Regions from separate parts of the Buttiauxella cochleicola genome, predicted to be linked through region 2. Evidence: riboswitches for the same ligand, from Rfam matches in the RefSeq annotation. Region 2 holds a riboswitch; the other holds the start of a gene.
The links. Region 2 has a riboswitch for cobalamin ahead of btuB (TonB-dependent vitamin B12 receptor BtuB). Riboswitches for the same ligand answer to the same signal wherever they lie in the genome.
Positions count from the first base shown of each region.

Region 1: linked by a shared signal. The riboswitch ahead of LVQ79_RS12975 (cobyrinic acid a,c-diamide synthase CobB) and the one ahead of btuB (TonB-dependent vitamin B12 receptor BtuB) in region 2 are both predicted to bind cobalamin.

Region 1 covers NZ_JAJSOU010000008.1:166,416-175,167, forward strand. The annotation lists gene LVQ79_RS12960 (FUSC family protein) at 1-20, shown strand, start outside; gene LVQ79_RS12965 (DUF496 family protein) at 227-547, shown strand; gene LVQ79_RS12970 (GHMP family kinase ATP-binding protein) at 681-1,541, opposite strand; cobalamin riboswitch at 1,768-1,947, shown strand; gene LVQ79_RS12975 (cobyrinic acid a,c-diamide synthase CobB) at 2,176-3,558, shown strand; gene cbiB (adenosylcobinamide-phosphate synthase CbiB) at 3,555-4,514, shown strand; gene LVQ79_RS12985 (cobalt-precorrin-8 methylmutase) at 4,524-5,156, shown strand; gene cbiD (cobalt-precorrin-5B (C(1))-methyltransferase CbiD) at 5,153-6,289, shown strand; gene LVQ79_RS12995 (cobalt-precorrin-7 (C(5))-methyltransferase) at 6,283-6,885, shown strand; gene LVQ79_RS13000 (decarboxylating cobalt-precorrin-6B (C(15))-methyltransferase) at 6,875-7,444, shown strand; gene LVQ79_RS13005 (cobalt-precorrin-4 methyltransferase) at 7,437-8,210, shown strand; gene cbiG (cobalt-precorrin 5A hydrolase) at 8,191-8,752, shown strand, end outside.
Region 2 covers NZ_JAJSOU010000015.1:115,655-124,406, forward strand. The annotation lists gene LVQ79_RS18560 (argininosuccinate synthase) at 1-713, shown strand, start outside; gene argH (argininosuccinate lyase) at 795-2,168, shown strand; gene oxyR (DNA-binding transcriptional regulator OxyR) at 2,440-3,366, shown strand; gene sthA (Si-specific NAD(P)(+) transhydrogenase) at 3,340-4,740, opposite strand; gene fabR (HTH-type transcriptional repressor FabR) at 4,933-5,577, shown strand; gene LVQ79_RS18585 (YijD family membrane protein) at 5,592-5,948, shown strand; gene trmA (tRNA (uridine(54)-C5)-methyltransferase TrmA) at 5,994-7,094, opposite strand; cobalamin riboswitch at 7,296-7,516, shown strand; gene btuB (TonB-dependent vitamin B12 receptor BtuB) at 7,584-8,752, shown strand, end outside.

The sequences.
Region 1 (8,752 bases), on a different contig from region 2:
GCCGCGCGTTACGTAAATAATTGCGGGGTGCGGAGCGAATTGCTGGTTTCGATTCAGCACCAATTGAGGTTAAGATAGCGAAAGAGACTAATCGCCTGTACTGTTTGGTTATAGAGCCCGGAACAGACGGGGATAAAAGAATTGTCAGCGGCCGCCGCTACCATTAAGGTAATCTTATGGCGGTTGTCTTAACGAATCCGAGTATGAAATTAGCAGGGGTATAAAAATGGAACCAACTAAACCTTCTTTCCAGGACGTGCTTGAGTTTGTACGTCTGTTCCGTCGTAAAAACAAACTGCAGCGTGAGATTCAGGACGTTCAGAAAAAGATCCGTGATAACTCAAAACGTGTTCTGCTGCTTGATAACCTGAGTGACTATATTAAGCCAGGTATGAGCATTGAAGCTATTCAAGGCATCATTGCCAGCATGAAAACCGACTACGAAGACCGTGTTGATGATTACATCATCAAGAATGCTGAACTGTCTAAAGAGCGTCGTGAAATTTCCAAAAAACTGAAAGTGATGGGTGAAATCAAACCCGACTAAATTTACCCGTCATACTTCGAGCTGCCTGTGTGTTAGCTGCGTTCACTTACCGCTTTAATGCAACTCGAATTATTTAGGGTAAATAGTGTTAATTGTGAAAACCGCCGAATCGGCGGTTTTTTTTCGCAACAACTCAGCGCACTCCGCCCTCTATCATCTTTACCAGATGCTGCTGCGGATAATGTCTATCAATCTCTAAATGCTTTATCAGCCAGAGCATCTTCTCAACATCATGCTTACTGGTATCAAGCATCAATCCCACCACACTGCCGCTATGCGCCACATTTAACCCGTACAAATCTGTCTCTTCGACCAGGGCTAATAGTTGGGAAAACATGGGTTTTACTAACAGTTGCTGGCAGGCTTTGGCACTCATTGTAGTGGCTTCACCTAACAACCGGGCATCTTGTTGTCGGCAACTGCGTTGTAGCGTCTGCCAGGCGTTATCCAGTAAGCCCGCGTTATGGATTAACACTGATTCTCGTTCGTAACGATGATAATCCTCCGTCAAAAGCGTGGTATTGCTTTCAAGCAGCAGAATTTCCAGCATTGGCGTGGGCTGGCAGCTAATTTGTACTTGTGCCTGGATATGGTCAAAAAGGGTTGGCTTGCGGAAAATCGTGCTGTCCGTTGGTTCTAGTTGCACGCATAAAGTGGCAAGCGCGGACTCATCCAGCATTTCACCTAAATGACGCGCGGTAGCAACTGCTGTGGCGGCAATATCCGCAGTGCTACTGGCAAGACCTTTCCCGACCGGAACCGTTGATTCCAGATTAATGCTCAGGCTGTTTGCTAGCGCAGTGGAATAGCCAAAGTACGCGACGACGCACTCCAGCATCTGGCGCATTCGGGGCCGCTCGCCGGAGAGCCTCTTGCCTTCACTGACTTCAACGGTGCTAAACCAGTCTATCGGGCAGGACACCAGTTTTTCCCCGCCATCTATCCAGCCCTGAATTAACTCGCCGCAGGATGCCGGGCAGCGTGCTTCAGCCATAGTATTGGCAACTCTCTTTCATGTTGGGATTCATTCTGTTTTTCACCGCAGGCGCGGGAAGATAGCACAGCGGCACATTACAACGATTAAGAGCTAAGCATTAATAAAAATCAGTAAAAATTGTTATAGCGCAACAATCAATATCTATTAGCTTTTACACTAGAACCGCTTTTACAAATTTATATGCATGATGATTAAAAAATGTCATGCAGTAAAACGGTAATTAAAATCGATACAACTGACTCGTTTATGCCATGTGTCAAACATGGCTGGGAAGGGGGTGACAATCCCCCGCAGCCCCCGCTGCTGTGATGCCGACGAACCCGCGTAACCACTGATCTTTGATTGGGAAGGGCGGGCGAGAGTGACGCTAAGCCAGAAGACCGACTTGTCAGCCGTACCCGTCATACTTCAAGTTGCAGGTGCGTTGGCTGCACTCACAAACCCGAATCACTTACTACAGTAAGCTCATCGGGATTTGCTCGATTGCCGCCTTCCTGCTCCACGAATTATTCCGGGTAATATTTTAAACAACTCCTTCGGTGGGAAGCCAGTTGTCATCAGATGCGTGCAGCCGCAAGGTGCGCGCACGTGCTGACATCCGCATTTTGCCGAAGTAAGTAAAAAGGCAATTATGGCAGGGGCAGCGAAACACGCATTCGTCATTGCAGGAACCAGCAGCGGCTGTGGCAAAACCACTGTCACGCTCGGGCTGCTCCGTGCCCTCATGCTGCGCGGCCTGCGCGTTCAACCTTTCAAAATCGGTCCCGATTACCTCGACAGCGGCTGGCACAGTGCCGTGTCTGGCATTGCCTCACGCAATCTCGATGCGTTTATGCTGCCCACGCCAACGCTTAATGGTCTGTTTGCAAAACAAATGCAGCACGCTGATGTCGCCGTTATCGAAGGCGTGATGGGGCTGTACGATGGTTACGGAACTGACCCGGACTATTGCAGCAGTGCTGCAATGGCAAAACAGCTCGGTTGCCCGGTGATTTTGCTGGTGGACGGTAAAGCTGTCTCCACTTCTATTGCTGCAACGGTAATGGGCTTTCAGCGATTTGACCCAACATTGAATATCGCGGGCGTTATTCTTAATCGCGTCAACAGCGATAGCCATTATCAATTACTTGCCGATGCCATCACCCGTTATTGTGGTATTCCGGTGCTTGGCCGCGTGCCTGTCATGGCCGATGTGGCTTTGCCTGCACGACATCTCGGACTCGTTCCTGCCCAAGAAAATGCGCCGCAAGATGAACGCTGGCAGCAGCTGGCGCAACAGCTCGAAGAAACCGTCAACATTGACCTCCTGTTAAATTTATCTCGCCTGAACTCGCTGCCACAAGGTGAAGCGCCGGTTATACCTGATGCGGCACTGGCTGATGGGCTTACTCTTGCACTTGCCGAAGATGAAGCCTTCAACTTTTATTACCCGGACAACCTCGAATTACTCGAGCAGGCAGGGGTAAAAATCCAGCGTTTTAGCCCCTTGCATGACACTAAACTCCCTGATTGCCAAATGATTTGGCTCGGCGGTGGCTATCCAGAAGTACACGGCGAGAAACTTGCCGCCAATATCAAAATGCGTGAATCCCTGCAAAAGGCACATCAGCAGCGAATTCCGCTGTACGCCGAATGTGGCGGGTTGATGTATCTGGGGGAATCTCTGACTGACGGGAATGAGGAAACCCATGCCATGTGTGGCGTATTGCCTGGTCACAGTCAGATGGGCAAACGGCTGACGCGTTTTGGCTACTGCGAAGCCACGGCATTACACGACACGTTACTTGCCAAAAAAGGCGAAACCCTGCGCGGCCATGAGTTTCACTACTCCGATTTTAGCGGCTCATTACCTGCCGCTCTCGATTGTTGCAAATGGCGTGATGGTGTAGCTATTTCGCGCTGGCAGGGCGGTATTCAGCATCATGCGACCTTTGCAAGTTACCTGCATGTTCATTTCGCCCAACGTCCCTCGTTACTCAATCGCTGGTTAGCACTTGCGAGGAATCACCTATGACACTTCTTGCGTGGGCTGTCGCGTGGTTACTGGATTATTGGCTCGGTGACCCGCATCACTGGCCACATCCGGTGCGCTGGATTGGCAATCTCATCAGCTTTACGCAGCGCCAGATACGCCGGTGCTGCAAAAGCGACCGTGCGCTGAAAATCGGCGGCGGCGTGTTATGGCTGGTTGTGGTGGGTTCGACCTGGGGCGTGAGTTGGGGAGTATTGCACCTCGCAAATCAGGTATCTGTGTGGCTCGGCTGGCTGGTTGAGGTGTGGATGATTTATACCGTGCTTGCCGCCCGTTGCTTGAGTGATGCGGCACTCGAGGTTTATCGCGCACTCAAAGATGGCACGCTAGAAGAGAGTCGCGAGAAATTATCCTGGATAGTCGGGCGTGATACTTCGCAACTCGAGCGCCCGCAAATCACCCGTGCGGTGGTCGAAACGGTGGCAGAAAATAGTGTCGATGGTGTGATTGCTCCACTGTTCTTCCTGATGATTGGCGGTGCACCACTTGCCCTGGCCTACAAAGCTATCAATACCCTCGACTCCATGGTCGGTTATAAAACCGAAAAATATCGCGCCATTGGTTATGTCAGCGCCCGGCTTGATGACCTCGCTAATTTCATTCCCGCAAGATTAAGCTGGTTGCTGCTTACCCTCGCGGCCTTTTTCTTGCGAGCCAACCCTCGCCAGGCGCTGCTTATCGGCTGGCGTGACCGCTATCAACACAGCAGTCCGAATTGTGCCTGGCCTGAGGCTACCGTTGCCGGCGCGCTAGGTATCCGACTGGGCGGGCCGAACACCTATTTTGGCGAGCGGGTAGAAAAACCGTGGATGGGGGATGAGCAGCGCGGCATTGCCCTTGACGATATAACTCGCACCATGCAACTCATGATGTTGGCTTCGCTGTTTGCTTTGCTGCTGTTTGCCGCATTGCGCGTACTTGCACCTGGCATAGCTTAAGGACACCTGATGAACTACCTGCAACAACCCCAGCTTATTGAGCAGCACAGTTTTGAAATCATTAGCGAAATCATTGCCGCCGAGCGCCCGGAATATCGTTTTAACGATGCTATTCAGGAAGCGATGATCAAGCGGGTTATCCACACTACCGCCGATTTTGAGTGGCTGGATATTTTGTGGTTTTCACCTGATGTCATCGAAAAACTGACCGCCAGTTTGTTGCGTGGTTGCACGTTGTACACCGATACCACCATGGCACTTTCGGGTATTAACAAGACCCTGCTGGCGGAGTTTGGTTGTAGCTGCCGCTGCTTTATTAGCGACCCGCGCGTGGTGGCTCATGCCAAAGAGCAGGGCGTGACTCGTTCTATGGCGGCGGTGGATCTGGCTTTAGAGGAAGATGGCGAGAAGGTCTTTGTCTTTGGGAATGCGCCAACCGCGCTGTTCCGCTTGTTAGAGTTAGGAGCCAAACCTTCAGCCGTTATCGGCGTGCCCGTCGGATTTGTCGGGGCTGAAGAGTCTAAAGAAGCGCTGGTTGAAAGCGGCTTACCGGCCATTGCTGCGCGTGGGCGCAAAGGCGGCAGTAACGTCGCCGCAGCTATTGTGAATGCGCTGCTTTACCGCTTGCGGGAGGCTCAGTGAGCGAGCAAACCGCCGATTGCGTCTGGCATAAAGGCAAGGCATACCGCAAAGGCTACACCACCGGTTCATGCGCCACTGCTGCGGCTAAAGTCGCGGCTCTGATGGTATTGCGCCAGCACGTGATCGACCAGGTTTCTATCGTCACCCCTTCAGGCGTCACACTGCATCTCAACGTTGAAATGCCAATTATCGAAGGTCAGCAGGCGACGGCGGCAATCCGTAAAGACGGCGGCGATGACGTCGACGCCACTCACGGCATGCTGATTTTCGCTCGCGTACAGCTTAATGACAGCGGTGCGATCACCCTGCGCGGCGGTACCGGGGTCGGCAAAGTCACACGCAAAGGCATCGGTTTGCCCATTGGCGAATCGGCCATTAACCGCACGCCGCGCCAGACCATTGAAGCGGCGGTGCGTGAAGTTATCGGCGCGGAACGTGGCGCCGAAATTGAAATTTTTGCTCCAGAAGGTGAGGAGCGAGCAAAGAAAACCTACAACCATCGCCTCGGGATTTTGGGCGGGATTTCGATAATCGGTACCACCGGTATTGTGATGCCGATGTCCGAAGAAAGCTGGAAGCGTTCACTGGCACTCGAGCTGGAAATGAAACGCGCCGCCGGGCTGGATAAAGTCATTCTGGTGCCGGGCAACCACGGTGAACGTTTTGTCCGCGAGCAACTCGATTTGGACAGTGAATGTGTGGTGACGATGAGCAATTTCGTCGGCTACATGATTCAGGAAGCGGTGCGCCTTGAGTACCGTCACATCGTGTTGATTGGCCACCCTGGCAAGTTGGTGAAAGTCGCCGCCGGGATTTTCCACACCCACAGCCACATTGCCGACGGGCGCATGGAGACGTTGGTCGCACACCTGGCATTAATGGGCGCGCCGTTTTCGTTGCTGGAAGCTGTAAGCCAGTGCGACACCACTGAAGCGGCACTTGAAATCATCGCGGAGCAAGGCTGGATGGGCGTGTTTGAACGTCTGGCAATCCGCATCTGTGAGCGTGTTACTGAGATGCTGCGTTTCACCCAATCCCCGCCTAAGTGCGACGCCATTTTATTCTCGTTCGATAACCAGGTTTTAGGCAGTAGCCGCCCGGTGGCTGAAATAGCTCAGGAGTTGCGATGCTGACCGTTGTAGGTATTGGACCAGGGGCTGCGGAGTATCTGACTTTCCAGGCGCGTATCGCCATTGATGAAGCGCAGATTCTGGTGGGCGGGGCTCGTCAACTGGCGCTGTATGCTGATTCGGAGGCCCAGACGCGTTTGTTGGATAGCGATCTTGACGGCTTAATCACCTGGCTTGGTGAACGCCTTAGCCAGCAAATAGTGGTCCTGGCCTCCGGCGACCCGCTGGTTTATGGCATTGGCAAACGTCTGGCAGCAAGTTTCCCCCCTGAACAGCTGCGCATCATTCCCGGCATTAGCTCGATTCAATATCTGTGCGCCAAAGCCGCCGTCGATATGAACGACTTATGGATCACCAGCAGCCATGGGCGTGAACCCGATTTCAACGCGATTGTGGCGCACCAAAAAGTGGCAATGGTGACCGACACCATTATCGGGCCGCATGCCATCGCCCAGGCATTTTTGATGCGCGGCCTCAATCCCATTCTCATTATTGGCGAGAACCTGTCGTCAGCAGATGAACGAATCCATCGCTTGCGCGCTGCTGACGTGGCGCAGTCTTACGCGATGAATGTGGTGATAATACTCAATGAAAGATGATCTGTTTTTACGCGGTGCACGCGTGCCGATGACTAAAGAAGTGGTACGTACTCAGGCGCTCGATCGCCTGCAATTACAGCACGCCACGCACTTTATCGACATCGGCGCAGGCACCGGCAGCGTGTCCCTTGAAGCGGCGATGCGGTACCCGCAATTGCAGGTGTCGGCAATTGAGCGCAACCCTGACGCGCTGGCGCTGATGGCAGAAAACCGTGAGATTTTCGCCTGTCCGAACGTTGAAATCATCAGCGGGTACGCGCCAATAGAGCTGAACGTGATGGCCGATGCGGTGTTTATCGGCGGCAGTGGTGGGCAACTTACGGAATTGATCGACTGGTCGCTGGCGCATTTGCATCCCCGCGGACGACTGGTGATGACATTCATCCTGCTGGAAAACTTAACCTGCGCACTAACCCACCTTGGGCTGTGCGCGGTGAGCGATTTTGACTGTCTGCAATTGCAGGTCGCAAACCTCGCAACGCTTGGCAGTGGGCACTATTTCAAACCGAACAATCCCACTTATCTGATCTCTTGTCGCAAGGAAGGAAGCAATGACTGAGTTATTTGATACCCGCAAAGTCTGGTTCGTTGGCGCAGGTCCTGGCGACAAAGAGCTGATCACGCTGAAAGGCTACCGCATCTTGCAACAGGCAGAAGTGGTGATTTATGCCGGCTCGCTGATCAATCCTGAACTGCTGGATTACTGCCAACCTGGCGCCGAATGCCACGACAGCGCCGCGCTCAATCTCGAAGAGATTATTGAGTTGATGGAAAACGGCGTGAAAGCGGGCAAGCTGGTGGTGCGCCTGCAAACCGGCGATCTCTCGTTATATGGCTCGATTCGCGAACAGGGTGAAACGCTCACCAAACTTGGCATTGGCTACGTTTCAGTGCCTGGGGTGAGCGCATTTCTGGGCGCTGCCGCGCAGCTTGGTGTGGAATACACCGTACCGGTAGTCTCGCAGAGCCTGATTATCACGCGTATCGAAGGCCGCACGCCGATGCCGCCGCTTGAGCAGCTTGAATCCTTCGCAAAACACCAAACCTCAATGGCCATTTTTCTCTCGGTACAACGGATTAACCGTGTGGCAGAACGCCTGATTGAAGGCGGTTATCCAGCAGATACGCCAGTCGCGGTAGTCTATAAAGCCACCTGGCCTGATTGCCAGGAGTTACGCGGCACCCTTACTGACATTGCTGAAAAAGTACGCGAAGCCGGAATCCGTAAAACCGCGCTGATTATGGTTGGGGCGTTTTTGGGCGAGGAGTATCACTACTCGAAACTCTACGACGCAGGGTTCAGCCATGAATACCGCAAAGCCTGAGTCGATCGCGCTGTTTTGCCTGACACCAGGTGGCGTGGTGCTGGCACAACACCTGCGTGATGCGTTACCCGTGACCTGTTTTACCAGTGAAAAGTTGCTACAGCCAGGTTTCATCCCGTTTGGCGGCAGTTTTGCTCAAACGGTACAGCAGGCATTCAGCGAGTATTCGGCTCTGGTATTTATTGCGGCCACCGGAATTGTGGTGCGGGTGATTGCGCCAATGCTGTGCGACAAACTGCAAGACCCGGCGGTTGTGGTAATGGATGAACGCGCAGAACACGTGATCAGCCTGCTTTCCGGCCACATGGGTGGTGCTAACGAGCTAACTCGCCAACTGGCAACGCTGCTAAACGCAGACCCGGTCATCACTACCGCGACCGATGTGAATCAGATGGCGGCGCTTGATACGCTTGCGGCAAAACTTGACGCAACTATGCTCGATTTCCGTCTGGCGGTGAAAACCGTCAACCAAATGTTGGTGAGTCAACAGCACGTTGGCCTGTGGTGGGACAGCGAATTTGCGCCACATGCTGAGCGTTACG
Region 2 (8,752 bases):
ATATTCCGACTACCGCTTCCCTTGAGAAAATCTACAGCCGTGACGAAAACGCATGGCACATCTCAACTGAAGGCGGCGTGCTGGAAAGCCCATGGAATGCTCCGAACAAAGATTGCTGGGTCTGGACGGTTGATCCGAAAGAAGCGCCCGATCAGGCTGAAGAAGTTACCGTTACGGTTAAAAAAGGCAAAGTCGTTGCCGTTAACGGCGAAGCGATGAGCCCGTTCCAGTGCCTGGAAACCTTGAACAAGATTGGTTCTAAGCACGGCATCGGTCGTATTGATATCGTAGAAAACCGTCTGGTAGGGATTAAATCCCGTGGCTGCTACGAAACTCCAGGGGGCACCATCATGATGGCTGCACTGCGCGGTGTTGAGCAGTTGGTTCTGGATCGCGATAGCTTCAAATGGCGCGAGCAGTTGGGCCTGGAAATGTCTTACGTGGTTTACGACGGTCGCTGGTTCGCACCACTGCGTAAATCTCTGCAGGCATCTGCGGAATCACTGGCAGAAGAAGTTAACGGCGAAGTGGTGCTGGAGTTGTATAAAGGCCATGTCACTGCGAAGCAGAAAAAATCTCCGAACAGCCTGTATAGCGAAGAGTTCGCAACGTTCGGCGAAGATGAAGTGTATGACCATAGCCACGCGGGCGGCTTTATCCGTCTGTTCTCGTTGTCGTCACGTATTCGTGCTTTAAACGAATTAAAGAAATAATCAGTAATTGATGGCGGGTGACGAACAACGTGCCCGCCCTATAAAGTAAAAGCAATAAAGATAATTTAATGGAGCATCACTATGGCACTTTGGGGTGGACGTTTTACTCAGGCAGCAGACCAACGTTTCAAATCGTTCAATGATTCATTGCGCTTTGATTACCGACTGGCTGAGCAAGATATTGTGGGTTCTGTCGCCTGGTCCAAAGCGCTGGTTACCGTTGGTGTTCTGACTGTTGCTGAGCAGCAGGAGCTTGAGCAGGCACTGAATTTCCTGTTGGAAGAAGTGCAGGCCAATCCGCAAGCGATCCTTGAGAGCGATGCGGAAGATATTCACAGTTGGGTGGAAGGCAAACTGATTGATAAAGTCGGTGCGCTGGGTAAAAAACTCCACACTGGCCGTAGCCGTAATGACCAGGTCGCCACTGACCTTAAACTGTGGTGCAAAATGCAAATCAGTGAATTGTTGGGGGCGACTCGCCAACTGCAGCATGCGCTGGTTGAAACCGCTGAGAATAACCAGGATGCAGTCATGCCGGGTTATACGCACCTGCAACGTGCACAGCCGGTGACTTTTGCGCACTGGTGCCTGGCTTACGTTGAAATGCTGGCGCGTGATGAAAGCCGTTTGCAGAGCACGCTGGAGCGCCTCGACGTTAGCCCGCTGGGCAGCGGCGCACTGGCTGGTACAGCCTATGAAATCGACCGTGAGCAACTTGCTGGCTGGTTAGGTTTTGCATCTGCGACGCGCAATAGCCTGGATAGCGTCTCTGACCGTGACCATGTGCTGGAACTGCTTTCTGACGCGTCCATCGGTATGGTTCACCTGTCCCGTTTCGCAGAAGACCTGATTTTCTTCAATACCGGGGAAGCTGGGTTTGTTGAGTTATCTGACCGCGTGACCTCTGGCTCTTCCTTGATGCCACAGAAGAAAAACCCGGATGCGCTCGAGCTTATCCGTGGCAAATGTGGTCGTGTGCAGGGTGCTCTGACGGGTATGATGATGACCCTGAAAGGGCTGCCGCTGGCGTATAACAAAGATATGCAGGAAGACAAAGAAGGTCTGTTCGACGCGCTTGATACCTGGATGGATTGCTTGCATATGTCCGTGTTGGTGCTCGATGGTATTCAGGTTAAACGCCCGCGCTGCAAAGAAGCTGCCGAGCAGGGTTATGCCAACGCAACTGAACTGGCTGATTACCTGGTAGCGAAAGGCGTACCGTTCCGTGAAGCGCACCATATTGTGGGGGAAGCGGTCGTAGAAGCGATTCGCCAGGGCAAAGCGCTGGAAGCATTGCCGCTTGCTGATTTGCAGAAATTCAGTGCCACAATCGGTGATGATGTTTATCCCATTTTGTCATTGCAATCATGCCTGGATAAGCGCTCAGCCAAAGGCGGCGTTTCTCCTCAGCAGGTAGCATTGGCGATTAGCGATGCGAAGCAGCGCCTGGTGTAAACGTTTTGCAGGATAAAATGAGCCTGGCCTTGTGCCGGGCTTTTTTTGTATCTAACGGATAAAAAAAGAGCGGACATAATGTCCGCTAAATGATTCACGTTGGCTTCAGTACTTTGTTCGGAGAACAGGGGGTTTTCCTACAACACAACCGCGATCCATGGATGGTTTGTGCTGTTGATGGCTATTATTCAATATCAATGGTTGATAGGGATAATCGTTCGTTGCTATGATTTCTATCGCCATGGGCTATCATGGCGACGGAGGATAGAGAATGAATATTCGTGATCTAGAATACCTGGTGGCGCTGGCTGAGCATCGTCACTTTCGTCGGGCAGCGGATGCCTGCCATGTCAGTCAGCCAACACTGAGCGGTCAAATACGTAAACTTGAAGATGAACTCGGCGTGATGTTGCTTGAACGCACCAGCCGTAAAGTGTTGTTCACTCAGGCGGGTTTGTTGCTGGTGGACCAGGCTCGCACAGTGCTGCGAGAAGTTAAAGTCCTAAAAGAGATGGCGAGCCAGCAGGGCGAGGCGATGTCCGGGCCGCTGCACATTGGCTTGATCCCAACCGTTGGGCCTTATCTGCTGCCGCAGATTATCCCGATGCTGCATAAAACTTTCCCCAAACTAGAAATGTATCTGCACGAGGCGCAAACCCATCAACTGTTAGCGCAGCTTGATAGTGGGAAACTCGACTGTGCGATTCTCGCTTTGGTGAAAGAGAGCGAAGCCTTTATTGAAGTGCCGCTGTTTGATGAGCCAATGATGCTGGCGATTTACCAGGACCACCCGTGGGCGGACCGTGATCGCGTGCCATTATCGGATCTTGCGGGTGAAAAGCTGCTGATGCTGGAAGACGGGCACTGTCTGCGCGATCAGGCGCTGGGTTTCTGCTTTGAAGCGGGCGCTGAAGAAGACACGCATTTCCGTGCAACCAGCCTTGAAACGCTGCGTAACATGGTGGCAGCCGGAAGTGGGATAACATTGTTACCTGCGCTGGCAGTTCCAAACGAGCGCTGCCGTGACGGCGTGGTTTACCTGCCATGTTATAAACCAGAGCCGCGTCGTACTATCGGCCTGGTTTATCGTCCGGGTTCTCCACTGCGTGGTCGCTACGAGCAACTCGCTGAGGCCATCCGTACACATATGGATGGCCATTTTGAGCCAGAGTTAAAACAAGCGGTTCAAGCCGTTTAAAGCCGCTACCCGATAGGCTTCCGCCATGGTCGGGTAGTTGAAGGTGGTGTTAACAAAGTACTCAATCGTGTTACCACCACCTTTCTGCTCCATAATCGCCTGGCCGATGTGAATAATTTCTGCCGCGCGTTCACCAAAGCAGTGGATCCCTAAAATCTCTTTCGTCTCACGATGGAAGAGAATTTTTAGCGTGCCCACGTTCATACCGACAATTTGCGCGCGAGCGAGATGCTTGAACTGTGCCCGACCCACTTCATACGGTACCTTCATCGACGTTAACTGCTGTTCGGTTTTCCCGACGGAACTGATTTCCGGAATGGTATAAATACCGGTTGGAATATCTTCAATCAGATGCGCCGTTGCTTCACCTTTCACCAGGGCTTGGGCCGCGATTCTGCCCTGATCGTAAGCCGCCGATGCCAGGCTCGGGTAACCAATCACATCGCCAACGGCATAAATATGCGGCTGTGCGGTCTGGTACATGCTGTTGACCTTCAACAGACCACGGCCATCGGCTTCCAGTCCTACATTTTCCAGTGACAGCGAATCGGTATTACCCGTGCGCCCGTTCGCATAAAGCAGGCAGTCAGCTTTCACTTTTTTGCCAGATTTTAACGACACAATCACGCCATCTTCTACACCTTCGATGTTCTCAAACTCTTCGTTGTGGCGAATAACGACGCCGCTATTCCAGAAGTGGTAAGAGAGCGAGTCGGACATCTCTTGATCAAGAAACGCCAGCAGGCGATCGCGGGTATTAATCAAATCAACCTTGACGTTCATGCCACGGAAAATCGACGCATACTCGCAACCAATCACCCCTGCGCCATAAATAATGACGTGGCGTGGTTCGTGATGCAGGTTAAGAATGGAATCGCTGTCGTACACACGCGGATGGCTGAAATCGACTTCTGGCGGACGATAAGGGCGCGAGCCGCAAGCAATAATGAACTTCTCGGCGGTGATCATCTCCACCGAGCCATCGTGACATTCCAGCGAGATAGTATGTGCATCTACAAAGCGTGCATCGCCCTGCAACATCTCGCAGCGGTTACGCTCATAAAAGCTCTGGCGCATGCGAGTTTGTTGGTTAATGACGCTATCAGCGTGATTAAGAATATCGGCGAAGGAAGAACGGAGGAGATGTGTGTGGTCGCTATATAAAGGATTTTGGTTAAATTCGATAATGCGGCTGACTGCGTGGCGCAGCGCTTTTGAGGGGATGGTTCCCCAGTGAGTGCAACCGCCACCCACGTTATGGTAGCGCTCAACAACGGCTACCCTTGCTCCGAGTTTCACCAGCCCCATTGCGGCACCTTCGCCGCCAGGACCGGAACCAATTACTATTGCGTCATAATCGTAGGTGTGTGACATGGTAAGGCTTACCTGTTCTTATACATAAAAGCAACACAATGGTAACATCAACAGCGGGATAACCCAATTATCCTTGTGCTTTTTCCTGCGTTACACGAGGCCGCTCGCGTAAACAATCATTCACAATCCTGTATAAAACCAGTTAAGTTATTCTCTGGTATAGTGCGAGTTCTATTAAGAGATTCAGGCAATATGATGGGTGTAAGAGCGCAACAAAAAGAAAGAACCAGGCGTTCTCTGGTCGAAGCCGCGTTTAGCCAGTTAAGTGCTGAACGAAGTTTTGCCAGCCTGAGTTTGCGCGAGGTCGCCCGTGAGGCTGGTATAGCGCCAACATCGTTTTATCGCCACTTTCGTGATGTTGACGAACTGGGTTTAACGATGGTTGATGAAAGCGGCCTGATGCTGCGCCAGTTAATGCGCCAGGCTCGCCAGCGAATTGCCAAAGGCGGGAGCGTAATTCGTACTTCTGTCTCAACATTTATGGAATTTATCGGTAATAATCCCAACGCATTTCGTTTGTTGTTACGTGAGCGTTCTGGAACGTCTGCCGCATTTCGTGCCGCTGTCGCCCGTGAAATTCAGCACTTTATTGCGGAACTTGCTGACTATCTGGAACTCGAAAATCGCATGCCGCGTAGTTTTACTGAAGCGCAGGCAGAAGCGATGGTTACGATTGTCTTTAGTGCTGGTGCCGAAGCGCTGGACGTCGATGCCGATCAGCGTCGTCAGCTTGAAGAGCGCCTGGTACTTCAGTTACGCATGATTTCAAAAGGTGCGTACTACTGGTATCGCCGGGAGCAAGAAAAAGTGGCATTAGCTCAAATATCTGAAGAGTGAGTAAAGGAAGAGCAATGAAACAGTTACAAGAGAGAGGTACGCTCGGGTTGGCGTTTATTGCAGGCCTGGCAATTAACGGAACGTTTGCCGCGCTATTTAGCTCGGTTGTGCCGTTTTCCATTTTCCCGATGATCACGCTGGTGCTGACGGTGTACTGTTTGCATCAACGTTACCTGAACCGCACGATGCCAGTTGGCCTGCCAAGTATTGCTGCGGCGTGCTTTGTGCTGGGTGTCTTGTTATATAGCGCGGTTGTGCGTGCTGAGTATCCGGCGATTGGCTCTAACTTCTTGCCTGCGGTGCTTTCAGTCGCATTGTTGTTCTGGATTGGTTTCAAAGTTCGCGCCCGTAAAGCGCAGGTAACTGAATAGTATTCTTAGCCAGAAATAATAACGGACGCCGAGGCGTCCGTTTTGCTATTTGCGTGTCAGCCACACACCGCATTCCATATGATGCGTATACGGGAACTGGTCGAAGAGCGCCAGGCGCGAAACATTATGGGTTTCGCTTAATACTTCCAGATTCTCGCATAGGGTCTGCGGGTTGCAGGAAATATAGAGAATACGTGGGTATGCCTGCACCATCTTCACTGTGTCTGCATCCAGGCCGCTACGCGGTGGATCGACGAAAATGGTTTCGCACTGATAACTTTTAAGGTCGATACCTTCCAGACGCCTGAACTCGCGCACGCCATTCATCGCCTGAGTAAAATCTTCAGCCGCCATACGGATAATTTGCACGTTTTCAATTTCATTCGCCGCAATGTTGTACTGCGCAGCAGCAACAGATGGCTTGGCGATTTCAGTCGCCAGTACGCGGTTAAAGTTACGCGCCAGTGCCAGCGAGAAGTTACCGTTACCACAGTACAATTCCAGCAGATCGCCCCTTGAACCCTGAGTTGCATCCAGTGCCCATTCCAGCATATGAACATTCATCGCGGCATTCGGCTGAGTAAAACTGTTCTCAACCTGGCGATAAATCATCTCTTTACCGGCAACGGTTAAACGCTCATCGATGAAATCCTGATCTAACTCGATTTTGGTCTTTGTAGCACGGCCAATTAAATGAACGTTGAAACCCTGAGCACGCAGATTATCGCGCAATGCTTCAGCGTGTTGCTGCCACTCTTCACCCAACTTGCGATGATAAAGCAACGAAACCACAGCCTGATTGCTCATGGTAGTCAGATAATCAATCTGGAAAAGCTTAAAACGCAGAGCGGGAATATCGCGCACACCATCGAGCATTGCCGGCATTAGTGCGTTGATAAGCGCACTTGCTGCCGGGAAACTATTGACCCGAATACGTTGCTTGGTTTCCTGGTCAAACATGATGTGGTACAGGTCGTCTTCATCGTGCCAGATGCGGAATTCAGCGCGCATCCGGTAATGGCTGACCGGTGAACGGAACACCTCCGGCGCGGGAGCTGCAAAAGGGGCCATCATGCTTTGCAAGCGGGCGACTTTTTCGGCCAGTTGCGCGTCGTAAAGTTCTATCGGGAGATGTTCTGGAGTCATGAGTTGCTACCTGTTAGTAAAGTCAAACTACGCGGCGATTGTAGGGATTAGGCTCGTGATGTCCAGCGCTGTTGCATTTTGATGCTTATAGACAAGCTTATTAACAAAATCGTAGCATAGCGCTTCCGGCCTTTTTATAAGTTATACCCGAGAAACTTCGAGATGCAGGTAGGCGGCAAACGAGCAAATCCCGATGAGCTTACTGAAGTAAGTGATTCGGGTGAGTGGGTGTAGCCAACACCCCTGCATTTTGAAGAGCGACGGGTATAAAAGGGAACCCAGTGTAATTCTGGGGCTGACGCGCAGCGGTAAGGAAGAGCGGGATGAGTGCCAGGTGCAGACACTGCTTATAGAAGTGGGAAGTCATCATCCAGAAGTGAACGCCTCCAAGCCCGAAGACCTGCCGGTATACGTCGCAATCTGCATAACTATCGCGTGCTATCGGTTATGTCTGCGGCATCCTTGATTTAAAAGCGGATGCTTATATAAATGAAGTTAAAAAAACTTTCGCTGCTTACGGCGTTGTCCGTAACGGCTTTTTCTGGCTGGGCGCAAGACAGCAATTCCGAAGAAAACCTGGTGGTGACGGCAAATCGTTTTCAGCAACCGGTTAATACGGTGCTGGCTCCGACTTCGATTGTAACGCGTGAGGATATCGACAAGTGGCAGGCTAAATCTCTTGTTGATGTTATGTCGCGTTTACCTGGTGTGGATATTGCGCAAAGCGGGGGATTGGGCACGTCATCTTCTACTTTTATACGTGGTACTGAATCTCGTCATGTACTGGTACTGATCGATGGTATTCCATTGAATAATGCTGGCATTAGCAACGTTGCAGATTTAAGTCAGATCCCTGTCTCGTTGGTACAACGCATTGAATACATTCGCGGCCCGCGCTCGGCGTTGTATGGCTCGGATGCAATTGGTGGTGTGATCAATATCATCACTGGTAGAGATGAACCGGGTGGGGAAATTTCAGCAGGTATAGGCTCAAAGGGTTATCAAAGCTACGATGGCTCCTTCCAGCAAGTATTTGATAAAACGAAAATCACTCTGGGTGGCAACTATACCTATACGCATGGATTTGATATCGCTGCGCAGGACGCACCTCGCCAGCCCGATCATGACGGTTTCATGAGCAAATCACTTTTTGGTTCTGTTGAACAAAATATAACTGATAGCTTGAGCAGTTTTGTCCGCGGTTTTGGCTATGATAACCGCACAGCGTATGACGGTTATGAGCACTACGACGCTAATTTTATGGTGGATGGCACGCCAGATACCCGCCAGCTTTATAGCCAGAGCTGGGATACTGGGTTACGTTACAAGCAAGGGAGTTATCAGTCACAACTGGTCGCAGGTTACGGTCGCAGTAAAGACCAGAACTATGATCCGAGTAAAGGCCGCTATTCTCCCTCCGCAACTATGGATGATGTAAAACAGTATACGGCTCAGTGGCTGAATACATTTTCCGTGGGCCACGGCAATATTGGTGTGGGAGTTGATTGGCAGAAACAGAAAACTCAAGCAGGAACGGGCTACCTGGTCAACGGCTACGAACAGCACAATACTGGTGTGTTCTTTTCTGCAATGCAGCAGTTTGACAAAGTAACTCTGGAAGCAGCTGCGCGGAATGATGATAACTCCAACTTTGGTAA